DNA from 3 places in the Kitasatospora sp. NPDC101108 genome. Region 1 is predicted to be linked to each of the others. Evidence: riboswitches for the same ligand, from Rfam matches in the RefSeq annotation. Region 1 holds a riboswitch; each other region holds the start of a gene.
The links. Region 1 has a riboswitch for cyclic di-AMP ahead of ACZ6Z8_RS12575 (CAP domain-containing protein). Riboswitches for the same ligand answer to the same signal wherever they lie in the genome.
Positions count from the first base shown of each region.

Region 2: linked by a shared signal. The riboswitch ahead of ACZ6Z8_RS06210 (NlpC/P60 family protein) and the one ahead of ACZ6Z8_RS12575 (CAP domain-containing protein) in region 1 are both predicted to bind cyclic di-AMP.
Region 3: linked by a shared signal. The riboswitch ahead of ACZ6Z8_RS20555 (M23 family metallopeptidase) and the one ahead of ACZ6Z8_RS12575 (CAP domain-containing protein) in region 1 are both predicted to bind cyclic di-AMP.

Region 1 covers NZ_JBVJLM010000004.1:368,274-375,860, forward strand. The annotation lists gene ACZ6Z8_RS12560 (TetR/AcrR family transcriptional regulator) at 179-907, opposite strand; gene ACZ6Z8_RS12565 (SDR family oxidoreductase) at 997-1,857, shown strand; gene ACZ6Z8_RS12570 (hypothetical protein) at 2,410-3,336, shown strand; cyclic di-AMP (ydaO/yuaA leader) riboswitch at 3,927-4,095, shown strand; gene ACZ6Z8_RS12575 (CAP domain-containing protein) at 4,098-5,012, shown strand; gene ACZ6Z8_RS12580 (DUF4232 domain-containing protein) at 5,597-6,268, shown strand; gene ACZ6Z8_RS12585 (hypothetical protein) at 6,306-6,770, opposite strand; gene ACZ6Z8_RS12590 (DUF3052 family protein) at 6,781-7,197, opposite strand.
Region 2 covers NZ_JBVJLM010000002.1:316,728-324,314, forward strand. The annotation lists gene ACZ6Z8_RS06200 (hypothetical protein) at 1-449, opposite strand, end outside; gene ACZ6Z8_RS06205 (C40 family peptidase) at 503-1,549, opposite strand; gene ACZ6Z8_RS06210 (NlpC/P60 family protein) at 1,775-2,899, opposite strand; cyclic di-AMP (ydaO/yuaA leader) riboswitch at 2,931-3,039, opposite strand; gene ACZ6Z8_RS06215 (C40 family peptidase) at 3,401-4,438, opposite strand; gene ACZ6Z8_RS06220 (NYN domain-containing protein) at 4,650-6,086, opposite strand; gene ACZ6Z8_RS06225 (hypothetical protein) at 6,218-6,481, opposite strand; gene ACZ6Z8_RS06230 (rhomboid family intramembrane serine protease) at 6,734-7,465, shown strand; gene ACZ6Z8_RS06235 (Lrp/AsnC ligand binding domain-containing protein) at 7,508-7,587, shown strand, end outside.
Region 3 covers NZ_JBVJLM010000009.1:35,687-43,273, reverse strand. The annotation lists gene ACZ6Z8_RS20575 (sugar kinase) at 37-1,218, shown strand; gene ACZ6Z8_RS20570 (IclR family transcriptional regulator) at 1,256-2,005, shown strand; gene ACZ6Z8_RS20565 (RidA family protein) at 2,035-2,454, shown strand; gene ACZ6Z8_RS20560 (DUF2470 domain-containing protein) at 2,572-3,291, shown strand; gene ACZ6Z8_RS20555 (M23 family metallopeptidase) at 3,557-4,522, opposite strand; cyclic di-AMP (ydaO/yuaA leader) riboswitch at 4,525-4,707, opposite strand; gene ACZ6Z8_RS20550 (MFS transporter) at 5,020-6,558, shown strand; gene purB (adenylosuccinate lyase) at 6,586-7,587, opposite strand, start outside.

The sequences.
Region 1 (7,587 bases):
CGAGTCGGGTGTGGCCGGCGTCGGGGCCGGTGCCCCAGGTGAGGGTGACGGTGGTGTACACGTGTCCGGCGCCCGAGTCGTGGTAGGCCACCTCCCAATGGGTGGGGACGTCCTGGGCGCGCAGGACGCCGTCGGCGTGGTTGGCCTCCTCCCAGGCGGAGGGCCGCCTGACGTGCGATCAGGCATGCGGCGCGCCACCGTCCGCCGCCAGGCGCGTGAGCCACTCACGCAGCAGGCGCTGCTCGGCGTCGCTCAGGACATCGGCGTCGTCGGGGAGGGCGGCGCGCAGGGCGCGGGCCGCTGCGGCGGGACCGGACTCCGCGGCGGGGAGCGCCGGCTCAGCGCGGGTGACGGCTGCGACCATGGACTCGCGCAGGACGGTCAACAGTGCCGGATTGCGGCGGTCCGCGGGGGTGGAATGCCAGGTGGTGACCGCGCCCTGGCCGGTTGCCTGGATGATCTGGGCGGCCAGCTCCTCGTCGACCCGCAGCCACCCCCCGGCCGCCAGCCGACGCACCCGCCCATGGAGGATCTCCAGGCCCGCGCGGTGCGCTACGTCCGATCCCCGGCCGGTGGCCCGGTTCATCACCGCGAACAACTCGGGCCGGGAGACCCCGAACTCGACCACCATGTCCCAGCCGCGGCGCAGCTCCTCCACCGGGTCCTGCGGGTCGGGGTCGAGCTGCGCGCGCTTTCTCTCCAGGAACTGCGCGTAACCGTGCTCGGCGACGGCCTCGAGAAGCCCGTCCTTGTCGCCGAAGAGGCGGTAGATCGCCGGCGGCTGCATCCCGGCCGCGGCGGCGACCGCGCGGGTGCTCACCGCGTCAGGGCCGCCGTTCTCCAGCAGCTGGACGGCCGCCTCGACGATGCGGTGCCGAGGGCTGTCGGTGGAGTCGCGCATAGCCATGAACCGATGATACCGAGGATTTGGTTCCACCGGAATTTCCAGTGTTACCGTTGAAGTGATTCCACTGGAACCAGGGTCGGGAGTACCCAATGATCATCGTGACCGGAGCCACCGGAAAGCTCGGCCGCCGCACCGTCGAGCGCCTCCTGGAGCGCGTCCCCGCCGACCGCGTCGGCGTCAGCGTCCGCGATCCCCGCAAGGCCCAGGACCTCGCCGACCGCGGCGTCCGCGTCCGCCAGGGCAGCTTCGACGACCCCGCCTCGCTCGTGCACTCCTTCGAGGGCGCCGAGCAACTGCTCCTCGTCTCCCTCGACCGCACGGGCCAGGAGTGCGTCGCCGGCCACCGCACCGCCATCGACGCCGCCGTGCAGGCCGGCGTCGGACGCATCCTCTACACCAGCCAGATGGGCGCCGCCCACGACGCCCGGTTCCAGGCATGCCGCGACCACGCCCAGACCGAGGACCTGCTGCGCGCCACCGGCCTGCCCTGGACCGCGCTGCGCAACGGCTTCTACGCCTCCAGCGCCCTGCAGTTCCTGGAGTCCGCCCGCCACACCGGCGACATCGCCCTCCCCGCCGACGGCCCCGTCGCCTGGACCGGCCACGACGACCTCGCCGAGGCCACCGCGGTGATCCTCGCCGAGGAGGCCCTCTTCGAGGGGCCCACCCCGCCGCTCACCGGCCCGGCTGCGCTCGACTTCGACACCGTCGCCGAGATCGCGTCCCAGGCCACCGGCCGGCCCTTCACCCGCACCGTCATCCCCGACGACGCCTTCCGCGAGCAGGTCCTGGCGCACGGCGCCCCGGCCCCGATCGCCGACCTCATGCTGAGCATCTTCGCCGCGGCGCGGAACGGCGAGTTCACCGCTGTCGACTCGACGCTGGCCGAGCTGATCGGGCGAGAGCCCGCCACCTTCCGTACCCACCTGGAGCGTGCCTGGGCCGAATAGATCCAGTGGGGCGCGCAGACGGCCCCGGCCTGACTTGCCGCCCACAAGGCTCGTCCTCTGTCGCCCGAGGACGTCGATCACCAGATCGGCGGCCTCGGGCACAAACAGGCTCCCCATCTGATCCCGAACGATCCCAGCGGGTTCCCGTGCCCACCCCCATGCCTGGCTGACCATCCACGGCAGACGCCCGGCCGCCTGCCCCTCAACACGTCTGGACGGCTTCGGCCGTCCCCTCCGGTATGCGCACAGTGAACCTGCTCCTGCGGCGATGCGGGCGTGTGCCCAGCGCCACCGCCGCGACGTCGCCGACTGCGCCCGGGAGGCCGCCCACCGGGCCGTGCGCACCACCGTGCAGCAGTCGGCCGGGTCCCGCAGGGCGGGTTTGGCCTTTGGGCGGGTGATGTCCCGTGGTTCTCGGGCGGGCCGGAGTCGCGGTGTGCGACACCGGGAGCTCGTAGCGGGTTGGCGAGGGCCCGGGCGCAGCCGCTGAACCATATGCCCCTTTGTGGCGTCTTCTGCCCCGGTACCCATCCCGATCAAGGAGATCCCACTGTGAAGGTCCACCCCGTTACCGCTCTGTTCCCGGTGCTCGGCCCCGACGAACTCCTCGACCTCGCCCAGGACATCGAGAGCAACGGCTTGACCGAGCCCGTCATCCTGGACGCCGACGGCGTCCTCCTGGACGGCCGCGGACGACTCGCCGCCTGCGAACTGGCCGACGTCGAACCCCGCTTCACCACCTATCAGGGCGACGATCCGGTCTGCCTGATCGTGTCCGCCAACCGCCACCGCCCGAACACCACCGCGAGCCAGCACGCCATGATCGCCGCGATGGCACGCTCACTGTCCCCGGGCTCACTCCCGTCCGACACCGCCCGCTGCGGCATCAACGTCACCCGGCTGTCCATCGCCACCACCGTGCTCGAACACGCCCCCGACCTCGCCGAACAGGTCCGCATCGGCACCCTCGCCCTCAACGCCGCCTACACCGCCGTCCGCAGACGCAAGGCTGACGCCAAGGCCCTCCTCGCCCAGCACGCACGACTGCGCCAGCACGCCCCCGACCTCGCCGAGCAGGTCATCGCCGGCCACCTCGCCGTCACCGACGCCACCGCGGTCCTCGACTCCCGACAGGAGGAGGAACACCTCCGCCGGCGCGTCGAGGAGATCGACGCCATCCGCCTCGCCGACGGCGACACCACGCCGGCCTTCGCCCGGACCGCCGAAGCGGGCGATGTCGACTGGCGCCACGCCCATCAGATGGCCGAGCAGTACCTCGCCCAGCGCCACGACGCCATCCGCCACGTCCAGCACAGCCTGGCCGGCATCGCGGAACTCTGGAGCGCCGTCCAGGATCTCGCCCACCACCCTCGGAGCCCCTACGCCCGGGAAATCCTCAAGGGCCTCACCGGCCCGGCGCGCACCCTCGCCCACCGCCTCATCGCTCTCGAAACCGCTTGCGCGACAGGCACGGCCTGATCTGCACCCCCGCCGCCGTTACGGCTGAGACAGGTCCGGAAGTCTTCTGCGGCGGCGGAGAGATGACCCGCCGCCGCTGCCTGCGCATACTCCAACGCGCTCCGACGGACCCCGGGTGCCGCATCTGGCCGGCGGCTCCGCGCCCATCCGGGGCCTGGCCGCTGACCGGCTCAGCGCCGCTCCACCCGGCTCCGGGTGCGCGCCCACCGACCTGGACGGGCCAGGGCCCGAGTTGCCGTGCAAGAGGCGGAGACCGCAGGAACGCCGCGCGGCCGTCCATGCGGGCCGTGTCAACGCGAACCCGGGTAGGACCGTGGCCCAGCGGGCGACCTCGCCCGACTGCGCCCCAGCCCTTCCCGGGACGGCGGCCGTCGCGACCGGCATCGACGGTCAGGAGAATTGTCCGATTAGGACATTATGCGATGTTATATAAGCCAATATGGCATTCCGTCAGTTCTTGGTTGGATGTCCATGTGATCTGCATGATACGAACTTGTGTATTCGGGGTCGGTCTGCCTAGCGTTCGGGCTGTTCGCACCTGCGGACCCTGCCGCCGGGACGCCGAGTCCTGTCCACCGGTCGGCCGGACGTCGAGCAGTGCACCGGGCAGGAGCGGGGGAACCAGGTAGTTCGCCGCGCCCTGCTCGGCCCGTTCACGGACGAGATGGGTGTGGCTAGGGGTGAAGCCGCTACGCGCGGCCGGGCTACCTCACGGCCCGAACCCGACAGCTCACCTCGCAGGCGTCGCAGAGGGACGCCCCATGCTGAATTCAGGTACCGGCCGGCATCGCCGTGCGCGCCGGAGACACACCCCGCGTCTGGCCGCCACCGCCGGGATCGCCGGCGCCGGCCTCATGCTGCCGCTGCTGAGCGCGAGCGGAGCCTCCGCCGCGCCCGGCTCCCACCCGCACGCGAGCCACGCCGGCTGGCAGGAGCACCACCAGTACCGGCACCAGAGCGACTCCGACAATCAGCACCGCCACCAGGCCGGCCCACCCTCCGCTCCGGCCGCGCCCGACGCCTCGCACGCCTCGCCGTCGCCGTCCGCCCCGGCCTCCCACGCCCCGGAATCCGCGGCCGCGCGCCCCGGCGGCGAGTCCCAGGGCTCCCATCCGGCGTGGCCCTCTGCTCCGACCCCGGCCCCGGCGTCCCACACGTCCGCGCCGTCGTCCCCGTCCGCCCCGGTCACGCACGCCCCCGCCCCCGCCCCCGCGGCCGCCCCCGCCACCCCGGCCGCGCTGACCGGTTCGAACTCGGACGCCGTGCAGCAGGTCCTCAATCTGATCAACCGGGCGCGGGCCGCGCAGGGTCTGCCCGCCTACACCATCACGTCGGGGCTGACCAGCAGCGCCGAGGCCCACAACCAGACGATGGCCGGCGGCTGCGGCATGTCCCACCAATGCCCGGGCGAGGCCGAGTTGGGGGCACGGGAGACGGCTGCGGGCGTCCAGTGGAACGCCGCCGGGGAGAACATAGGCTACGGCAGCGGGGTCTCCACCTCGGCCCAGGACATCGCCGCCCTGGCGGTCAGCCTGACCCAGGACATGCTGAACGAGACGCCGCCGGACGACGGCCACCGCAAGAACATCCTCAGCAGCGAATTCACCCACATCGGCATCGCCGTCCACCGGGATGCCAGCGGAACCGTCTGGCTCACCCAGGACTTCTCCAACTGACCCGTCCGTCAAGGACGTAGGCCGAGGCCGGACCGACCCCGTCCGGCCGGTTCGGCCGCCTCCGTCCCGCGGGCACCCGGCCCGTGGGACGGAGGCGGCCGGAGGATCAGGACCGGATGTCGAGCGCGCCCACCGGGCGGCCGGCCCAGATCGCCCGGGCGGCCACAGCCGGAAGGAGTCCCCCGTTCGGACGCCGTCCTGGCTGTCGTGTGGGTCATGACTCACCGCGTGCGGTACACCGTCGAGGCGAAGACGGCGATCGACGCGCTGCCCGCTGAGCGTCGTGCTCTCCTGCCTCCCGCGCCCCGTGGCCCCCGGCCTGACCGGCCCCGCCGGACCGGCCCCGCCGGACCGGACGACCGCCGCACCCCCGGGGTCAGAGGGAGTAGCCGCTGGGCCGCAGGGTGGTCGCCGGCCCCAGCGCCGCACGCACGGCCTCGTCCGGGTCCATGATGGCTGGGACTTCCCGATCCCGTCACCGTCCTGTCACAGCAGGCCGTCGGCGCAACCGCCGCCGCGACGGCGGTGTGTACCGGGCAGGTACCAGCGCCGGATCGGCACCGCTCAATCCTTCGGAGGACGTCATGCACGGCAGCAAGCAGTACGGAACGAAGGCCCGGAGAGCCGTGGTCGCCGTGGTCTCGGCCGCCGCAGCGGCCCTGGTGGTCACGGCGTGCGGGCCTGCGAACGACGAGCCCGCCGCCGCACCGACCGCGCCGTCCGCCGCGCCCGAGGCTCCCACCAAGGGCAGCACGCCCTCCGCGGCACCGGCCACGGCAGTCGCTTCGCCCGGCGGAACCGCCACCGCCGCGGCGCCGACCTGCGCGGCCGGCGACCTGAAGGCGGACGCCCACCAGGCCAAGCAGCGGCCCGACGGCACGGGGATCGGGGCAGCGATCGTCGCGTTCACCAACGCCTCCGCACACCCGTGCACGCTCCAGGGCTTCCCGACGGTGGCCGGGGCGGCAAACGGATCTCCGGAGCACAACGCCCCGCTCGCGGTGACCCACAGCGGCTCCGCCGCCCCGGTCCACCTGGCCCCGGGCGGCAAGGCCTGGGTGAAGCTCACCTTCGTCCAGGTCCAGGGCGAGTCCGACGGCTACTGCGTCTCCGGGGCGAAGCCGGTCGCCTACCCCACCCTCGTGCTGGGCCTGCCGGGCGCGGGGGCCCACCAAGTGGCCCTGGACGACGGCCTCTTCGCCGAGTGCGACAACAAGGTGACCACCACCGCACTGCTGGCCACCAGCCCCTCCTGACGAACACCGCCCGACCAGGTCCCCGGCCGGGGCCCCGTCAGCCCCGGCTGAACACGCCGCCGTTGAGGTCGTAGAGCCGCTCGGCCTGCGCCGGGTCGGTGTGGTGCCAGAGACGGTCCCAGCCCGGGAACCGGTCGTCCTTGGGAGTCATCGACCAGTCGATGAAGCCGGGCGCGTCGTCGGCCTCCGCCAGCGCCGCCCACAAGTCGTGGTCCCGGCAGACGAATCCGTGCTGGAGGGCCTCGCCGATCGCCTCCAGCGTCCCGGTCCGGAAGAGGACGCCGCTGTCCCCGCGGTGGAACTGCCACCACTCGGCCCGCACGTGTCCGTCCTCGTCGCGGACCTCGAAGCACCGCAGGACCAGTCCCTCCTTGGCAAGGACTTCGAACGTCGGGTAGTCGTCCAGGTCGTAGGAGGAGGCGTAGTAGATCGCCTGGGTGCGCCGGTGTCCCACCAGCCGGTCGACCGGCGGAAGGCCGACGTCAACGAATCGAAGCTTCACGGCCGGGATGCTAGCGCCCGTCGGAGGTGAGGCAGCAGCCGTCCCAGTGCTCCGCGACGCCGGTGGTCCAGCTCCGGGACAGACCCCTGGCCCGGGCGGCGGTCTCGATGACGCCCGGCTGGACGTGGCCGGCCCGGCCGGCCTTGGGGGTGAGCAGCCAGATCATGCCGCGCTCTCCCAACAGGTCGAGCGCGTATCCGAGCATGGAGGCGAGGTCATCGTCGTCCTCGTCGCGGAACCAGAAGATCACGGCGTCGGCCAGACCGTCCCAGTCCAGGTCGAGGAGGTCCTGGCTGGCGATCACGTCGACACTGTCGTGCAGGCCCTGGTCGATGTCGTCGTCGTAGCCGACCTCCCGCACGACCATGCCGTGCTCGAACCCGAGCCGCAGAGCGCGCTCGGCGAGCTCCTCCTTCGGTACCGCCATCGTGTGCCGTCCCCTCCCGTCCCGGGACGCCGACCGCCCCGCACACGAGTAGCCAATCGCACACCTGTGACAACGGCGGCGTGCCCTGTCCAGGGAGTGGAATTCCGCCCGCGGCAAGCGGCGCGCGCGACACCGTGATCCTTCAACCGGAGACCGACGACCTCGCCGGCTCCGCCCTGGCGCCCTCAACGCCGTGCACCTGGACGGCCGCTGGTCCCGCCTGGACGCCCGGGGCAACCGGAGGGCGTGGACGCACAGTACGACCTGCAGACGGAACGCCTCGCCTGGCCTGTCCGCCCGGAACTCGGCGAGCGCGACTACCCGGCATCTTCGCCACTTCGCCGGCCCCGGTACTCCAGGCGCTCGCCCAGGCGGTGCCCGGCCGGACCG
Region 2 (7,587 bases), on a different contig from region 1:
AGGCCCAGCACCAGGCACCGGGCGCCGGGGGCGGTACGGGCGGGGCCGAGGTCCCACAGCGCCGGGGGTCCGCCCGTGCCCTCCTCGTGCTCGACCCGCCAGCCGCCCCGGTCCCGGACCAGCTCGATCCGGCGCGGGTACACCACCGGGTACTCGTCGTACCCGGCGACCCGCAATGCCAGTTCGACGGACGCGGTCAGCCGCTCCGGGCCGCCGGCCGCCGGGGCCGTCGGCCCGGGCGACAGCACCAGGTTGCGGTACGCCGCCCCGGCCCCGGTGAGCCCGGACCAGACGGGCAGCGAGCGCGCCCGCTCCGCCAGCAGCGCGGCCACCTCGGTGGCCCGGTCGGCGTCCCGCGCGTCCGGCGGCGCCGCCGGGGCGGCCGGGGGGAGCGACAGCTGGACCAGCCCGCCGGCCGCCAGCAGCAGTGCTCCGCGCCGGGACAGCACGCGACCGGCCGCGTCTATCGGGTGCGGCTCGGCCGCGCCGGAAGGCGTCGCGCTCAGAGCCGGACCACCCCCGAGACCGGCATCGAGTTGACGCTCTCGTACCGGACCTTGGCGCCCGGGTAGGGGGCGTGCACCATCACCCCGCCGCCGGCGTACATCCCGACGTGGTGCATGTCCCGGTAGAAGATCACCAGGTCTCCCGGCCGTGCTTCGGAGAGGCTGATCCGCTGCCCGGCGTACGCCTGGGCCTGCGAGGTCCGCGGCAGGGTCACTCCGGCCTGCCGCCAGCTGTAGTACATCAGACCGGAACAGTCGAAGGCGCGGGGCCCGGTGGATCCGTAGACGTAGGGCGAGCCGATCATCCGCACCGCGGCGGCCAGCGCGGCCGCCCCGCGCTCGGAGGCGGGCGGGGCGGTGCCGAGGTCCAGCCGGTCGGTGCCGCGGGTGGCGCGCTGCTCGGCCTCCCGGGCGTCCTGGACGGCCATCCTGGCCCGCTCGGCGACGCCCAGGCCGCTCAGCAGCTTCTGCGCCGCGGCCAGCCGCTGCTGGATCTGCTGCTTGTTCTCGGCCAGCGAGCGGCGGGCCTGGTCCAGTTCGGCGAGCTTGGCCGCCGTCTCGGCGCGGCGCTGGTCGAGCCTGCGCTGACGGGTGACCAGCTCGTGCAGGGTCTCCTGCTGCCGCTCGGCGGCCTGGCCGAGGGTGCGGGCACGGGCGAGGTAGGCCTCGGGGTCGGTGGAGAGCATCAGCTGGGCGGTCTGGGCCATCCCGCCGCTCCGGTACTCGGCCCCGGCCACCGTGGCCAGGTCCCCGCGCAGCTGGTTGAGCTGGTCCTGGGCGGCGGCTACCTCGCCCTGCAGGTTCGCGGTCTCGCTCAGGAGCCGCTTCTGCGCCTCCTGAGCGGCGTTGTACTTCTCCGAGGCCTGCTCGGCCTCGTCGTACAGCTGCTCGACCTGCGCCTTGACGTCCTTGCGGTCGGGCGTGTCCGGCGCCCCGGGGGCGGCCTGGGCGCTGCCGGCGGTCGCCACGCCCAGGGCCGTGGTGGCGGCCGCGGTCAGTACCAGCGCACGGGCGAGCAGTTGGGAACGGCGGTGCACGGGCATGGCGGCAGCGGCTCCAGTCCTGCGGCGCGGCCCCGCGGCCGCGCCCCGGTGGGCGGCCGTCGAGCGGGAGTCCGGTGGCAGACGTTAGCGAGTCCGGGCAAGTGAGTCCAAACCCCTCCTGACCCGAATATTTGACCCCTATTCGGACACCAGAGCGCGTCGCCGGAAAAGCCGCAGGCCCGGCCCTCCGTGGTGGAGGACCGGGCCCGTCGGACCGGGCGGGGATCAGACCCGCACGATGGAAGCCAGCGGCATGTTGGAGACGGCCTCGTAGCGCACCGAGGCACCCGGCTTGGGTGCGTGCAGCACCTGGCCGTTGCCCGCGTAGATGCCGACGTGGTGGGCGTCGCTGTAGAAGATCAGCAGGTCGCCGGGCTGGGCCTGGGAGAGGTCCGTGCCGATCCGGGTGCCGGCGCCGGCCTGCTCCTGCGAGGTGCGCGGCAGCGACACGTTGGCCTGGTTGAACGCCCAGACCATCAGGCCGGAGCAGTCGAAGGAGCTGGGGCCGGTGGCGCCCCAGACGTACGGGCTGCCGACCTTGGAGGCGGCGGCGGCCAGCGCGGCCGCGCCGTGCGAGCTGCCCGGGGCGATCTTGACCGGCGCGCTCGAGGAGCCCGAGCCGAGGTCGGAGCGGCCGCTGTCGCGCGAGGCGCGGTCACCGGAGCCCGACTGGGAGGCCTGCGCGGCGGCGTCCGCCTTGGCCTTGGCGTCTGCGGCGGCCTTTTCCTCGGCCGCCTTGATCGCCTGGCGCTCCTGCTCGGTCAGCGTGTTGAGCAGGTCCTGGGCGGCCTTCAGCTTGTTCTGGACGTCCTCCTTGGACGCCTTCAGCTGCGTGGTCGTGGACTCCAGCTCGGCGAGCTTGCCCTGGGCCTCGGTGCGGTCCTGGTCGAGCTTGCGCTGCTGCTCCTGGAGCTGCTTCAGCTGGTTCTTCTGGGTGTCACCGGCCTGGTTCAGCGCCCCGGCCTGGTTGAGGAAGTTGTCCGGGCTGGAGGAGAGCATCAGCTGGACGGTCGGGGATATACCCCCGTTGCGGTACTGCTCGCCGGCGATCTCGGCGAGGCCGCCCTGCAGGTCGGTGACCTGCGCCTGCTGACGGGCCACCTGGTCCTGCAGGCCGGAGACCTGCTTCTCCAGCTCCTGCTGCTTCTCCTGCGCCGCGTTGTACTTCTCGGTCGCCTGCTCGGCCTGCTCGTTGAGCTGGTCGACCTGCTCCTTGACCTGCTCCTTGGTCGGCTGCGGGTCGGCGTGCGCGCCGGTCTGCGCGGAGAGGGCGACGGCCGCGGCGGCGACACCGGTCAGGATCGAGACACGGGCGCGGCCGGCGGGCTTGGGACGACGATGGGACGCCACGAAGGCGGACTCCTTCTTCCTACCTCCGTCTACCGGGTGAGCTGACGGGTTCGGGCCGGAAGCATGCCCTACGACGCCTCACGGCCTCAGCAACGGCCGACCTGGCGCCGATTCACCCCGGAGGAACGTGGTTCCCCGGCTCCGCTCCGCAGCGCCCCCGACCACTGGGCTCCCCTGTCGGGCAGTCGCTTCGACCTGCCCCGCTGTTTCGCGAACTCGACGGAAACCACCGCCGCCACCCAGGCTGGGTGATCGACAGTGCGGTGGTTCGGGGCACGACCCTAGTAACTGAACCGTGATCCGTTCAAATCCTTGTCAGAAAAAAGACGGAAGATTACCCATGTTCTTTTGTGAAAATGACTGATCGTGATCGCCGCCGCACGCAAAGCTGATCGACGCTCACCGGTCGGCCGATTGCGGGCAAACCCGAAGCGCCACCCCCGGTCGGGAGGTGGCGCGGATCACAGGGCCGGAGTCGGACCCCTCGGGCGTGTCGGGCCGTCAGACCCGGCGGATCGTGTTGATCGGCATCGCGTCGGCCTTCATCACCTTCACCACGTCACCGGTGTGCGGCGCGTGGACCACCATGCCGTTGCCGATGTACATCCCGACGTGGTGCCGGTCGCTGCCGTAGATCACCAGGTCGCCCGGCTGGGCCTGGTCCAGCGAGGGCACCCGGGTGCCGACGTCGCCCTGCTCCTGCGAGGTGCGCGGCAGCGAGACGCCGGCCTGGGCGTACGACCAGAGCATCAGGCCCGAGCAGTCGAAGGTGCTCGGCCCGGTGGCGCCCCACACGTACGGCGAGCCCTGCTTGCTCATCGCCTTGGCCACGGCCACGGCCGCGTAGCCGCTGGCCGGCGGCAGGCTGCTGAGGTCGACCCGGGCCGCGCCGCGCGAGGCGCGGTCGTCCTGCTGCTGCTGGGCCTTCAGCGCGGCCCGCTCGGCGGCGCTGAGCGAGTTCAGCAGGTCCTGCGCGGCCTTCAGCTTCTGGTTGACGTCCGTCTTGGCCTGGTTGAGGTCCTTGGTGGTGGCGTCCAGCGAGGCCAGCACGGCGGCCGCCTCGGCCTTCTCCTGGTCCAGCCGGCGCTGCTGGTCGAGCAGCCCCTTGAGCGCCTCGGTCTGGCTCGCGCTGGCCTGCTGGACGCTCGACGCCTTGTCCAGGTAGCCGGTCGGGTCGGAGGAGAGCATCAGCTGGACGGACGGGTCGATGCCCCCGGTGCGGTACTGCTCGCCCGCGACCTGGGCCAGACCGGTCTGCAGCTGGCTCATCTGGTCCTGACTGCGGGCCACCTGGTCCTGCAGCTGGTCGGCCTGCTTGCGGAGCTGGTCGGCACGCTCCTTGGCGCCGTTGTACTTCTCCGCCGCCTGCTCCTGCTCCTGCTGGAGCTGGTCGATCTGCGCCTTGACGTCGGACGTGTTCGGCTGCGGCGCGGCATGCGCGGCCACCTGGGCCGAGAGGGCGACCGCGGTCGCAGCGGCAGCGGTGAGCACGGAGACCCGCGCGCGGCTCGGCTGCTTGGGACGGCGGTGGGAGGCCAAGGGATCCGGCTCCTTCTTCCAATGGACTCACCTGTTCGGGTGAGATTCCGGAAAATAGGTTTGACGCCAGACCCTAGTGAAGATCTATCCGTTTTGCCACTCCCCCGAAGGCGTGAACTCCGGTTCCCACGCTGGCTTCACCGGATCCGCACACCCCCACGGAAAGCGCCCGAAAAGGGCACTGACCAGGAATCACGGCCACCGGCCCGGATCAGGGCCGGGCGAGCCGGTTCAGCAGCAGCACCGAGGCCACCGGGCGCGCACCCGCCTTCCGCACGCCCTCCGCGACCTCCCGGTCGGTGGACACCACCACCACCGGACGGCCCTGCGGCTCGGCCCGGACCAGACGCCGGATCAGCTCGTCCGCCGTCTCCCCGGTCCGGCTGAACCGTACCCGAACCCCGCGCGGCGGCGCCATGATGACCGGCACGTCCAGGTCCTGCCCGTCGAACACGCAGGTGACCTCCGCCTGGGTGCGCTGGGCGAGCATCGCCAGCCCGCCCAGCAGCCGGATCCGCTGCTGCTCCAGCGGCAACGTCGGGTACCCGGTCTTGGTCACGTTGTAGCCGTCCACCACCAGGTGCACCTGCGGGATCGCCAGCAGCTGGTCCAGCAGCGCCGGATCGTCCTCGGCCAGACCGCGCCGGGCCACCTCGTGCGGCGAGGCCGCCCCCGGGACCACCGCCTCCACCAGGTCCGCCGGGCGGATCTGGGAGACCGGCAGCGCCAGCTCGCGCTGAAGACCCTGCGCCGACTGCAGCACGGTGTCCAGCAGCAGCCGCAACCGCATGTCCTCGACGCTGCGCCCCTCGCGGGCCGACCGGCGGCCCTGCTCGGCCGCGGTCTCCAGCTCGGACACCCGGTGCCGCAGTCGTCGGGCCTCGCCCTCGGCCGCACTGCGCTCGCCCGCGGCCTGCGCCTTCGCGGCCTCCAGCTCCCCGGTCACCCGCCGGGTCTCGGCCTGCGCCCGGCGGGTGTCGCTCTCCAGCGACCGCACCTTCTTGCGCAGCGACTCGACCTCCCGCCGGACGCCCTCGAACTCCGCGCGCTGGCGGTCCAGGTCCGCCCGCGCCGCGGCCCGCACCTCGGCCAGCTCGGCCTGCAGCTTCTCCACCAGCCGGGTGGCCTCCGCCGCCGCGTCCTCGGCACCGGCCCGCTCGGCCTCCTCGCCGGCCTCGGTGACCAGTCGGCTCCAACCCGCCGAGCGCACCAGGTAGGCGGCGGCCGCGACGTCCATCGGATCGGCGGCGCCGGGGACGGTACCCGACTCCAGCGCCTTGACCAGGTCCGGCTGGCCCAGCCGCAGCCGCTCCGCTATCCGTACCCGGAAGGCCGGCTCGGACTCCAGCGCCGCCGCCAGCGCGGTGGCCGCGTACTTGGCCCGCCGGGCCGGGGTGAACTTGACGTACTGACGCAGGCTCTGCGGCAGCTCCGCGGGTGGCAGCCCGCTCAGCGCGTCGGAGGCCAGCCCGACCACGCGCCGGCGCACCCCCTCCGGCAGCGGCCGGTCCAGCTTCTCGACCACGCGCTCCGCGGCGGGCTCCGGCGCGGCGGGCTCCGACGGGACCGCCCCGGCGGCCGGCTCCGGTGCCTGCGCAGCGGGCTGGAGCCCCTGCGCTTCGCCGGGCTCCCTCGCTGCGTCCACCACGTCCTCGGCTCCGATCCTGGTCCAGCGGGTGCGGCCCGCGGCCGCCCCTGTCGTCACGCTCCGTGCGTCTTGTCTGTATTGTCCCGTGCGGTGGACGGCCGCGTCGCGCACCGCCCACCGCACCGGCGGGGTCAGCCCTGCTCGGCGGGGGCCTCCGCGCCCTCGGCACCCGGGCGGGCCACCAGCTCGACCTGGTCCACCGCGTTGCACCAGCGGCAGCGCACCGACTCGATCGTCTCGCTGTGCACCTCGGTCTCCTCGACCTTGGAGTCCCCGGCCAGGTCGAAGTGCAGGAACTCGGTCACCCGCGCGGTGCGGGTCACGTCGAAGCGGGTGAGGTTGCCGCACAGCGTGCAGCGCCAGCGCGTCTCGGCGGTCAGTGCGGGGACGGTCATCGGGGATCCTCTCGGCTGGTCCCTGGGTGGGCTAGGCGCTCCCCCCGGAGCCCCGGCGTCGGCGGCGGGAGACGGGATTGCCCGCCCCAAGCCTATTGCCTGGGGCAACCACCCCGACCACCGGTTGCCGGAACACGGCGGCTGGTCCACTTGCCGTAAACCGCCGTGTCACCTGCCGCGCGCGGAGGGATGCTTGGCCGCATGGCGCTCGCGGCCCCCCGGTACACGGAAGCGCGGGGAGACCGCCCGGCGGTGCCCGCAGCGGCGGTCACGTACGCCCTGATCGCGGTCAACACCCTGGTCTTCCTGCTCGGCCCGGCCGCCGGCCTCAACCCGCTGTACGGCACCGGCCAGGCCCGGATCTGCGCCGAGCAGCGGTACGAGCAGCGCTGGGGCGCCGTCCCCGCCGAGCTGCTGACCGGCCACCCGCTCACCGCCGAGCAGCTGGCCGCGGGCCCGGACCCGGTCCCTGGCTGCCCCGCCTCCCCCACCCCGGGCAAGCACCCGGCGGTCTCCGCCCTCACCGGGCTGTTCCTGCACGCCGGCTGGCTCCACCTGCTGGGCAACCTGCTCTTCCTCCACGTCTTCGGCCCCACCGTCGAACGGCGGGTCGGCCGGGCCAGGTATCTCCTCTTCTACCTGGCCGCCGGCAGCCTCGCCTCGTACGGCTTCGCGCTCGCCGAGGCGCACTCTCCCGACTCCACCCGGGTCCTGATCGGCGCCTCGGGCGCGATCTCCGCCGTGCTCGGGGCGTACCTGCGCTTCCACCCGAGGGCCCGGGTGACCACCCTGGTGCCGCTGCTCCTCTTCCTCCCGCTGCGCTTCCCGGCCTGGCTGGTGCTCGGCCTCTGGTTCGCCCTGCAGTGGTGGTCGGTGCACTCGGCCGGTCCCGGGGTGGCCTACCTGGTGCACGTGGTCGGCTTCTCGGCCGGCTTCCTCTACGCCTGCACCGTCGTCGGCCACCCCCCGAGACGCCCCGGCTGAGGCCCGATACGCTGGCCGCACCTCACGAAGGAGCCCTGAACAGTGATCACCGCCATCGTCCTGATCAAGACCAGCGTCGACCGCATCCCGGAGATCGCCGAGGCCATCGCCGCCATCGAGGG
Region 3 (7,587 bases), on a different contig from region 1:
GGTCAACGAAACCGACTGCCCCGAGGAGCCCAGCAGATGTCGCGACAGGACACCCCGGCCCCGAATCGGCCCGGGCCTCCCCCGACGGCCGTCTGCGTGGGCGAGTCGATGGCCGTGCTGCTGCCCGACCGAACGGGCCCGCTGGAGACCGTGGAGAACTTCCGGCTGTCCGTCGGCGGCGCGGAGTCCAACGTGGCCGGGTCGCTGGCCGCGCTCGGCGTGCCGACCGCCTGGATCAGCCGGGTGGGTGACGACGGCTTCGGCCGCCGACTGCTCACCGAGCTCGCCGCCCGCGGCGTGGACGTCTCGGCCGTCACCGTCGACCCGCACCGCCCGACCGGCCTCTACCTCAAGGAGGTCGGCGGCGCCACCGGCCACCGGCACGACCTCGGCCCCGGCCGCAGCCGCCTCCACTACCACCGGCGCGGCTCCGCGGCCGCCGCGCTCTCCCCCGCCCTGCTCGCCGACCCGGCCGCCGCCGCCCTGCTGGCCGGTGCCCGCCTGCTGCACCTGTCCGGCATCACCGCCGCGCTCTCCGACGACTGCCTCGCCCTGCTGCGCACCCTGCTCGCCGACCGCCGCCCGGACCGGCTGGTCAGCTTCGACCTCAACTGGCGCCCCGCGCTCTGGCAGGACCGCGACCCGGCCGTGCTCCCGCCCCTGCTGGACTCCGCCGATCTGCTGCTGCTCGGCGCCGACGAGGCCCTGGCCGCCTTCGGCACCGACGAACCCGGGGAGCTGCGCCGCCGCTTCCCCTCCCCCGCCACCGTGGTGGTCAAGGACGCGGACCGGCTGGTCACCGCCCTGGAGCGGGACGGCACGGCGGTCGCCGAACCGGCCCTGGCCGTCGAGGTGGTGGAAGCCACCGGCGCGGGCGACGCCTTCGCGGCCGGCTACCTGGCCGGCACCCTCCACGGACTGGACCAGCGCAGACGGCTGCGGCTCGGCCACCTGGGCGCGGCCTGCGCGCTGACCGCCCACGGCGACCAGGCCGAGCTGCCGCCCGCCCCGGTGGTGGCCGCGCTGCTCGGCGCCTCCCCGGCCGACTGGGCGGCCACCCGGGTCACCGCCGGGGGCATCACCTCCCCCGCCCTGCCCTCCGGCCTGGCCTGCACCGCGGCCCCGACCGGGCCCCGGCCCGGGAAACCCGCGGATCGCCCGGATCCCTCCCATCCCTCCCATCCGGCCGAAGCGGCCGATCCGGCCCGGGCACAATGAGCACGACCTGCAGCCACCTGACCGGAGCACGAGCCCGATGAGCCAGACCGTCACCCGCGCCCTGCGCATCCTCGCCCAGCTCGGCGAGGGCGAGCGCTCCCTGGACCAGCTGGCCGAGGTCCTCGGCGTGCACAAGACCACCGTGCTCCGGCTGCTCCAGAGCCTTGAGGAGGAACGGTTCGTCTACCGCGACGCGGCCTACCGCTATCACCTCGGCGCGGGCCTGTTCGCCCTCTCCGGCCTCGCCCTGGAGCAGCGCGGCATCCGCCGGATCGCCGCCCCGCACCTCGCCGAGCTGAACTCCGCCACCGGCCAGACCGTGCACCTGGCGGCCTACGAGGGCGGCGAAGTGGTCTACATCGACAAGTTCGACTCCCGCCACCCGGTCAGGATGTACTCCCGGATCGGCCTGCGCGCCGCCCTGCACAGCGCCGCCGTCTCCAAGGTGCTGCTGGCCGACCTGCCGCTGCCGGAACGCCGCCGGGTGGTGGCCGGGATCGACTTCACCCCGCACACCGAACGCACCCTCACCACGCCCGAGGCGCTGCTCGCCGAGCTGGAGCAGGTCGCCGCCCAGGGCTGGGCACAGGACCACGCGGAGCACGAGGCCTTCATCAACTGCGTCGCCGCCCCGATCCGGGACGCCACCGGCCGGGTCGTCGCCGCCGCCTCCATCTCCGTCCCCGACGTCCTCCTCCCGTACGAACAGGTGCTGGACCTCCTCCCGCAGCTGCTCGCCACCACCCGCGCCGTCTCGGCCGACTGCGGCCACCCCGACCACATCTGACGAACCGTCATCGATCGACAAGGAACGCCATGTCCCCCGCGCCCTCCGACAAGACCGAGATCCGCACCGACGGCGCCCCCGCCCCTGCCTGGATGTTCTCCCAGGGCGTCCGGAAGGGCCCGATCCTTCAGGTCTCCGGCCAGGGCCCGCAGGACCCGGCGACCGGCGAGTACCTCCACCACGGCGACGTGAAGGCGCAGACCCGCCGCACCCTGGAGAACGTCAAGGCCGTCGTCGAGGCGGGCGGCGCCACCGTCGAGGACGTGGTGATGTTCCGTGTCTACCTCACCGAGCGCGCCCACTTCCCGCTGATGAACGAGGCCTACGCCGAGTTCATCGAGGAGAACGTCGCACCGGGCGGGGTGAAGCCCTGCCGGACCACCGTCTTCGTCGAACTCCCCCAGGAGCCCATGCTGGTGGAGATCGACGCCCAGGCCGTCGTCGCCTGAACCGCCACCGGCACCACCGAGGGCCCGGACGCCACCACGGCGCCCGGGCCCTCCCCGCTTGCCACACCCCGGCACGAACATTAGGTTAGGCTCACCTAACTACGAGGAGGTCCGTCCATGAGCCTGCAGAGCGGCGACGCCGAGGTGCCCGAGCCCACCACCGCCGACCGGGTCCACAGCCTGCTCAGCGCGACCTCCTCGCTGACCGTCCGCGCCCTCGGCGAGCACCACGACCTGGACACCCCGGTCTCCGTCCACGGCTCCCGCCTGCGCCTGTGCGCCCCGCTGGACGCTCCGCTCACCGCGGCCGCCGCCGGCGCCACCGACGGCCTGGCCGTCGTCCTCGACGTCACCGACGTCTCCCCCGTCGCCGTCCGCGACCGCATCCGCGCCCGGCTCACCCTGGCCGGCCGGCTGCACCTGGCCCACCTCGCCGACGACGGCCTGAGCGTCCACCTGCGGGTGGACGTCGCCCACGCCGTCCTCGCCACCCCGTACGGCACCGGCGCGCTCACCGCCGCCGACCTCGCCCTCGCGACCCCGGACCCGCTGGCCCGCCACGAGGCCGCACTGCTCACCCACCTGGCCGACGACCACGCCGACGCCCTCGACCTGCTCGCCCGACTCCTCGACCCGGCCCTGCTCACCCACCGCCCCGCCGTGCGCCCGCTCGCCCTGGACCGCCACGGCCTGGTGCTGCGCCTGGACCACTCGCACGGCCACCGCGACGTCCGCCTGGTCTTCCCCGAACCCGCCTGTGACACCGAGGACTTCGGCCACCGGATGCACGAGCTCCTCACCGCCGCCCAGCACGGCCTGCCGGCCCACCGGAGCTAGGGCCGGCGGCACACGGGACCCGCCGGGCAGGCCCTCGGTCGCCCTCCGCCGCGCCGTTCAGGCCGAACGCCACCCGGAACCGAGAACGGCAAATGGCCGGCCCGGCTGGAGGGGAGATGTCCCCTGCAGCCGGGCCGGCCGTGGGCGTGTCCCGCGCCCATGTCCACTACCGCGGCGATCATCCGGTCGAGCGGTCACCCGACATGACCATCCCGGAGGATCGTTTCGCCCCCGCGACAGCGGTGGTTCCTGAAACCCTGCTGGGTCAGAGCGCGACGCCGTGCGCCCGCAGGTAGGTGACCGGGTTGATGTCCGAGCCGTACTCCGGACCGGTGCGGATCTCGAAGTGCAGGTGCGGGCCGGTCACATTGCCGGTCGCGCCGGAGAGGCCCAGCTGCTGGCCGACGGTGACGCTCTGACCGATCTTCACGCCGATCATCGAGAGGTGCGCGTACTGCGCGTACTTGCCGTCGGCGAGCTTGATCTCGACCTCGTTGCCGTAGGCGCCGCCGTTGCCGGCCTTCACCACGACACCGTTGGCGACGGCGCGCAGCGGGGTGCCGGTGGAGGCGACGAAGTCCTGGCCGGTGTGGTGGCCGGAGGCCCACATCGCGCCGGCCACGCCGTAGGCCTCACCCAGCACCGGGTTGGCGAGCGGGGCCACGTAGCCGGCGGTGGCGGCGACGGGGGCCGCGGTGACGGCCTGGGCCGGGGCGGCGGTCTGAACCTGGGTCTGCAGCTGGGCGCCCGGCTTGGCGGCCTCGGTCTGGACCTGCAGCTGGGTGTCCGCGGCGGCGGCGTCCTGGGTGGCCGGCGCGGACGGCTTCGCCGGAGCGGCGGGCTTCGCGGCGTCAGCGGCGTCAGCGGAGTCAGCGGCACCCGAGGCCCCGGCGGCGTGGCCCACGAGGACGAGCTGCTGGCCGGGGAAGATCAGGTTCGGGTCGGTGCCGACCACCGAGCGGTTCTGCTCGTACAGCGCGTGCCAGCCGCCGTCGACGTTCTTGACGTCGGCGATCTTCGAGAGGGTGTCGCCGCTGACGACGCGGTAGCTCTCGTGGGCGATGGCCGAGGCGGCCGAGGAGGGAGCGGCGTGCGAAGCGGCCGCGGCGGTGTTCGCCTGGGCGCTCATCGCGGTCACCAGCGGCAGGACGAAGGAGACACCTGTGACGGCGGTGGCGATGCCGATGCGGGCGGCACGGGGCAGGGTGATACGACGAGCCTGTGCAGGCATGGAACTTTCCTCTCCGACGCCTGCGAGGTGAGCTGTCGGGTTCGGGCTGGAGTTGCCCGGCCGCATGCGCGGCTTCACCCCGAGCCGGTCCTGGACGTCCGCGCTCCGAAAAGCGCGAACTCCGGTCCGGCGACTTACCTGTGGGTCCCCCGCTCCTGCCGTACAGAGTTCAGTTCGAACCACCGGGCAGCGGCAGGACTCGGCGTTCCACCCGGCGGATCCGTCCGGACTGGCCGGGCGGTCGCTGAACTAAAACTCATCCGTTCGGGTGAAGCAATGTCGATCTCTTGAACGGGCAACCAACCCCCGACAGGCAGTGACCCTCCGGATGGTCCGCTGTACCGTACGTGCACAATCCATTCACTCGGCGCCACTGATCCACGACCCTGCGCCGACCGCCGCACCCCAGCGCGCCGGTCCGTTCACGCACCGTCGCCGACCGACACGCCTCCCGGTGACCCTTGTCACGTGCGCCCCACCGGGCGCAGGATCGGGCCGTGACCACCTCCGAAGCCGGCTCCCTGCGCCTGGGCACCGCGCAGGGACGCTGGGTACTGCTCGCGACGGTGCTCGGCTCCAGCATGGCGATGCTCGACGGCACCGTGGTGAACGTCGCCCTGCCCCGGATCGGCACCGACCTCGGCGCCTCCCTCGCCTCCCTGCAATGGACCCTGAACGCCTATCTGCTCACCCTGGCCGGCCTGATCCTGCTCGGCGGCGCCCTGGGCGACCGCTACGGGCGGCGCAAGGTCTTCCTGATCGGCGTGGTCTGGTTCGCCGCCGCCTCCGCGGCCTGCGCCGCCGCGCCGACCATCCACGTGCTGATCGCCGCCCGCGCCGTCCAGGGCATCGGCGGCGCGCTGCTCACCCCGGGCTCGCTCGCCATGCTCCAGGCGGTCTTCCACCCTGACGACCGCTCGGCCGCGGTGGGCCTGTGGTCCGGCCTGGGCGGGGTGGCGGCCGCCATCGGCCCCTTCCTCGGCGGCTGGCTGGTGGACGGGCCCGGCTGGCGCTGGATCTTCCTGCTGAACCTGCCGCTGGCCGCCGCGGTGATCGTCGTCACCTCCCGGTACGTCCCGGAGAGCCGGGACGAGTCCGCCACCGGCCGCTTCGACGTGCCCGGCGCCCTGCTCGCCGCGCTCGCCCTCGGCGCGATCACCTACGCGCTCACCGCCGCCGGGGAGGGGCTGTCCCCCGGCGTCTGGGTCAGCGGCGCGCTCGGCCTGCTGCTCGCCGCCGCGTTCGTGGCTGTCGAGCGGCGGGCGCCCGATCCGATGCTGCCGCTCGGACTGTTCTCCTCCCGGCTGTTCACCGCCGTGAACCTGGTCACCCTGTGCGTCTACGCGGCGTTCAGCGGGGTCTTCTTCCTCCTGGTGGTGCAGTTGCAGATCGTCGCCGGCTTCTCGCCGCTGGTCTCCGGCTTCGCCCTGGTGCCCATCACGCTGCTGATGCTCACCCTGTCCGCGCGCGCCGGACGCCTCGGCAAGCGGATCGGCCCGCGCGTCCCGCTCACCGTCGGCCCGATGCTCTGCGCCGCCGGGGTGCTGCTGATGCTGCGCATCGGCCCCGGCTCCTCCTACTGGGCGGACGTGCTGCCCGCGGTCGCGGTGATGGGCTCCGGGATGACCCTGCTGGTCGCGCCGCTGACCGCCACCGTGCTGGCCGCCGTCGACGTGCGGCACGCGGGCATCGCCAGCGGCGTCAACAACGCCGCCGCCCGGGCGGCCGGCCTGCTCGCGGTGGCCGCCCTCCCGGCGATGGCCGGGCTGAGCGGCGACGCCTACCGGGTGCCCTCCTCGGTGGACTCCGCCTTCCACACCGCGATGCTGATCTGCGCGGGCCTGCTGGTCGGCGGCGGGCTGATCGCCTCCGTCACAGTCCGGGGCAACGTGCTCGCGCCCGAGGAACAGCCGGTGGCCGAGCCGAGCTGCGACTGGCCGTGCTCCACCACCACCCCGCCGTTCGACCCCGGCCACTCCCGGACGCCCGAGGGCCCCGCCACCGGAACGGCGGCAGGGCCCTCGCCGGAGAACTGAGTCCCCCGTCAGTCAGCTGAGGCTCCGTCAGAGGATGTCGGCAGGAGCGTACTTGGCCGCCTCGGGGTAGGCCGCAGCGACGGCCTCCACCTGGCGGACGACCTCGGCGACCTGCGCCCCGGCCGCCCCGGTGAAGGACAGCTTGTCGGCCAGCAGCGCGTCCAGCGCGGCCCGGTCCAGCGGGATGCGCTCGTCGGCGGCGAGGCGGTCCAGCAGCTCGTTCTCCCGGGCACCCGCGCGCATCGCCAGCGCGGAGGCGACGGCGTGCTCCTTGATGACCTCGTGGCCGGTCTCCCGGCCGACGCCCGCGCGCACCGCACCCATCAGCACCTTGGTGGTGGCCAGGAACGGCAGGTAGCGGTCCAGCTCCGCCTCGACCACGGCCGGGAAGGCGCCGAACTCGTCCAGGACGGTCAGGAAGGTCTCCAGCAGGCCGTCGAAGGCGAAGAACGCGTCCGGCAGCGCGACCCGGCGCACCACCGAGCAGGAGACGTCGCCCTCGTTCCACTGGTCGCCGGCCAGCTCGCCGGTCATCGAGGCGTAGCCGCGCAGGATGACGGCCAGGCCGTTGACGCGCTCGCAGGAGCGGGTGTTCATCTTGTGCGGCATCGCGGAGGAGCCGACCTGGCCCTCCTTGAAGCCCTCCGTCACCAGCTCGTGGCCGGCCATCAGACGGATGGTCTTGGCCAGGCTGGACGGCGCGGCGGCCAGCTGGACGAGGGCGGTCAGCACCTCGAAGTCCAGCGAGCGGGGGTAGACCTGGCCGACGCTGGTCAGCACGTTGTCGAAGCCGAGGTGCGCGGCGACCCGGCGCTCCAGCTCGGCCAGCTTGTCGGTGTCGCCGCCGAGCAGGTCCAGCATGTCCTGGGCGGTGCCGACCGGGCCCTTGATCCCGCGCAGCGGGTAGCGGGCGATCAGCTCCTCCAGGCGGCGGAAGGCGACCAGCAGCTCGTCGGCGATCGACGCGAAGCGCTTGCCCAGGGTGGTGGCCTGCGCGGCCACGTTGTGCGAGCGGCCGGCCATGACCAG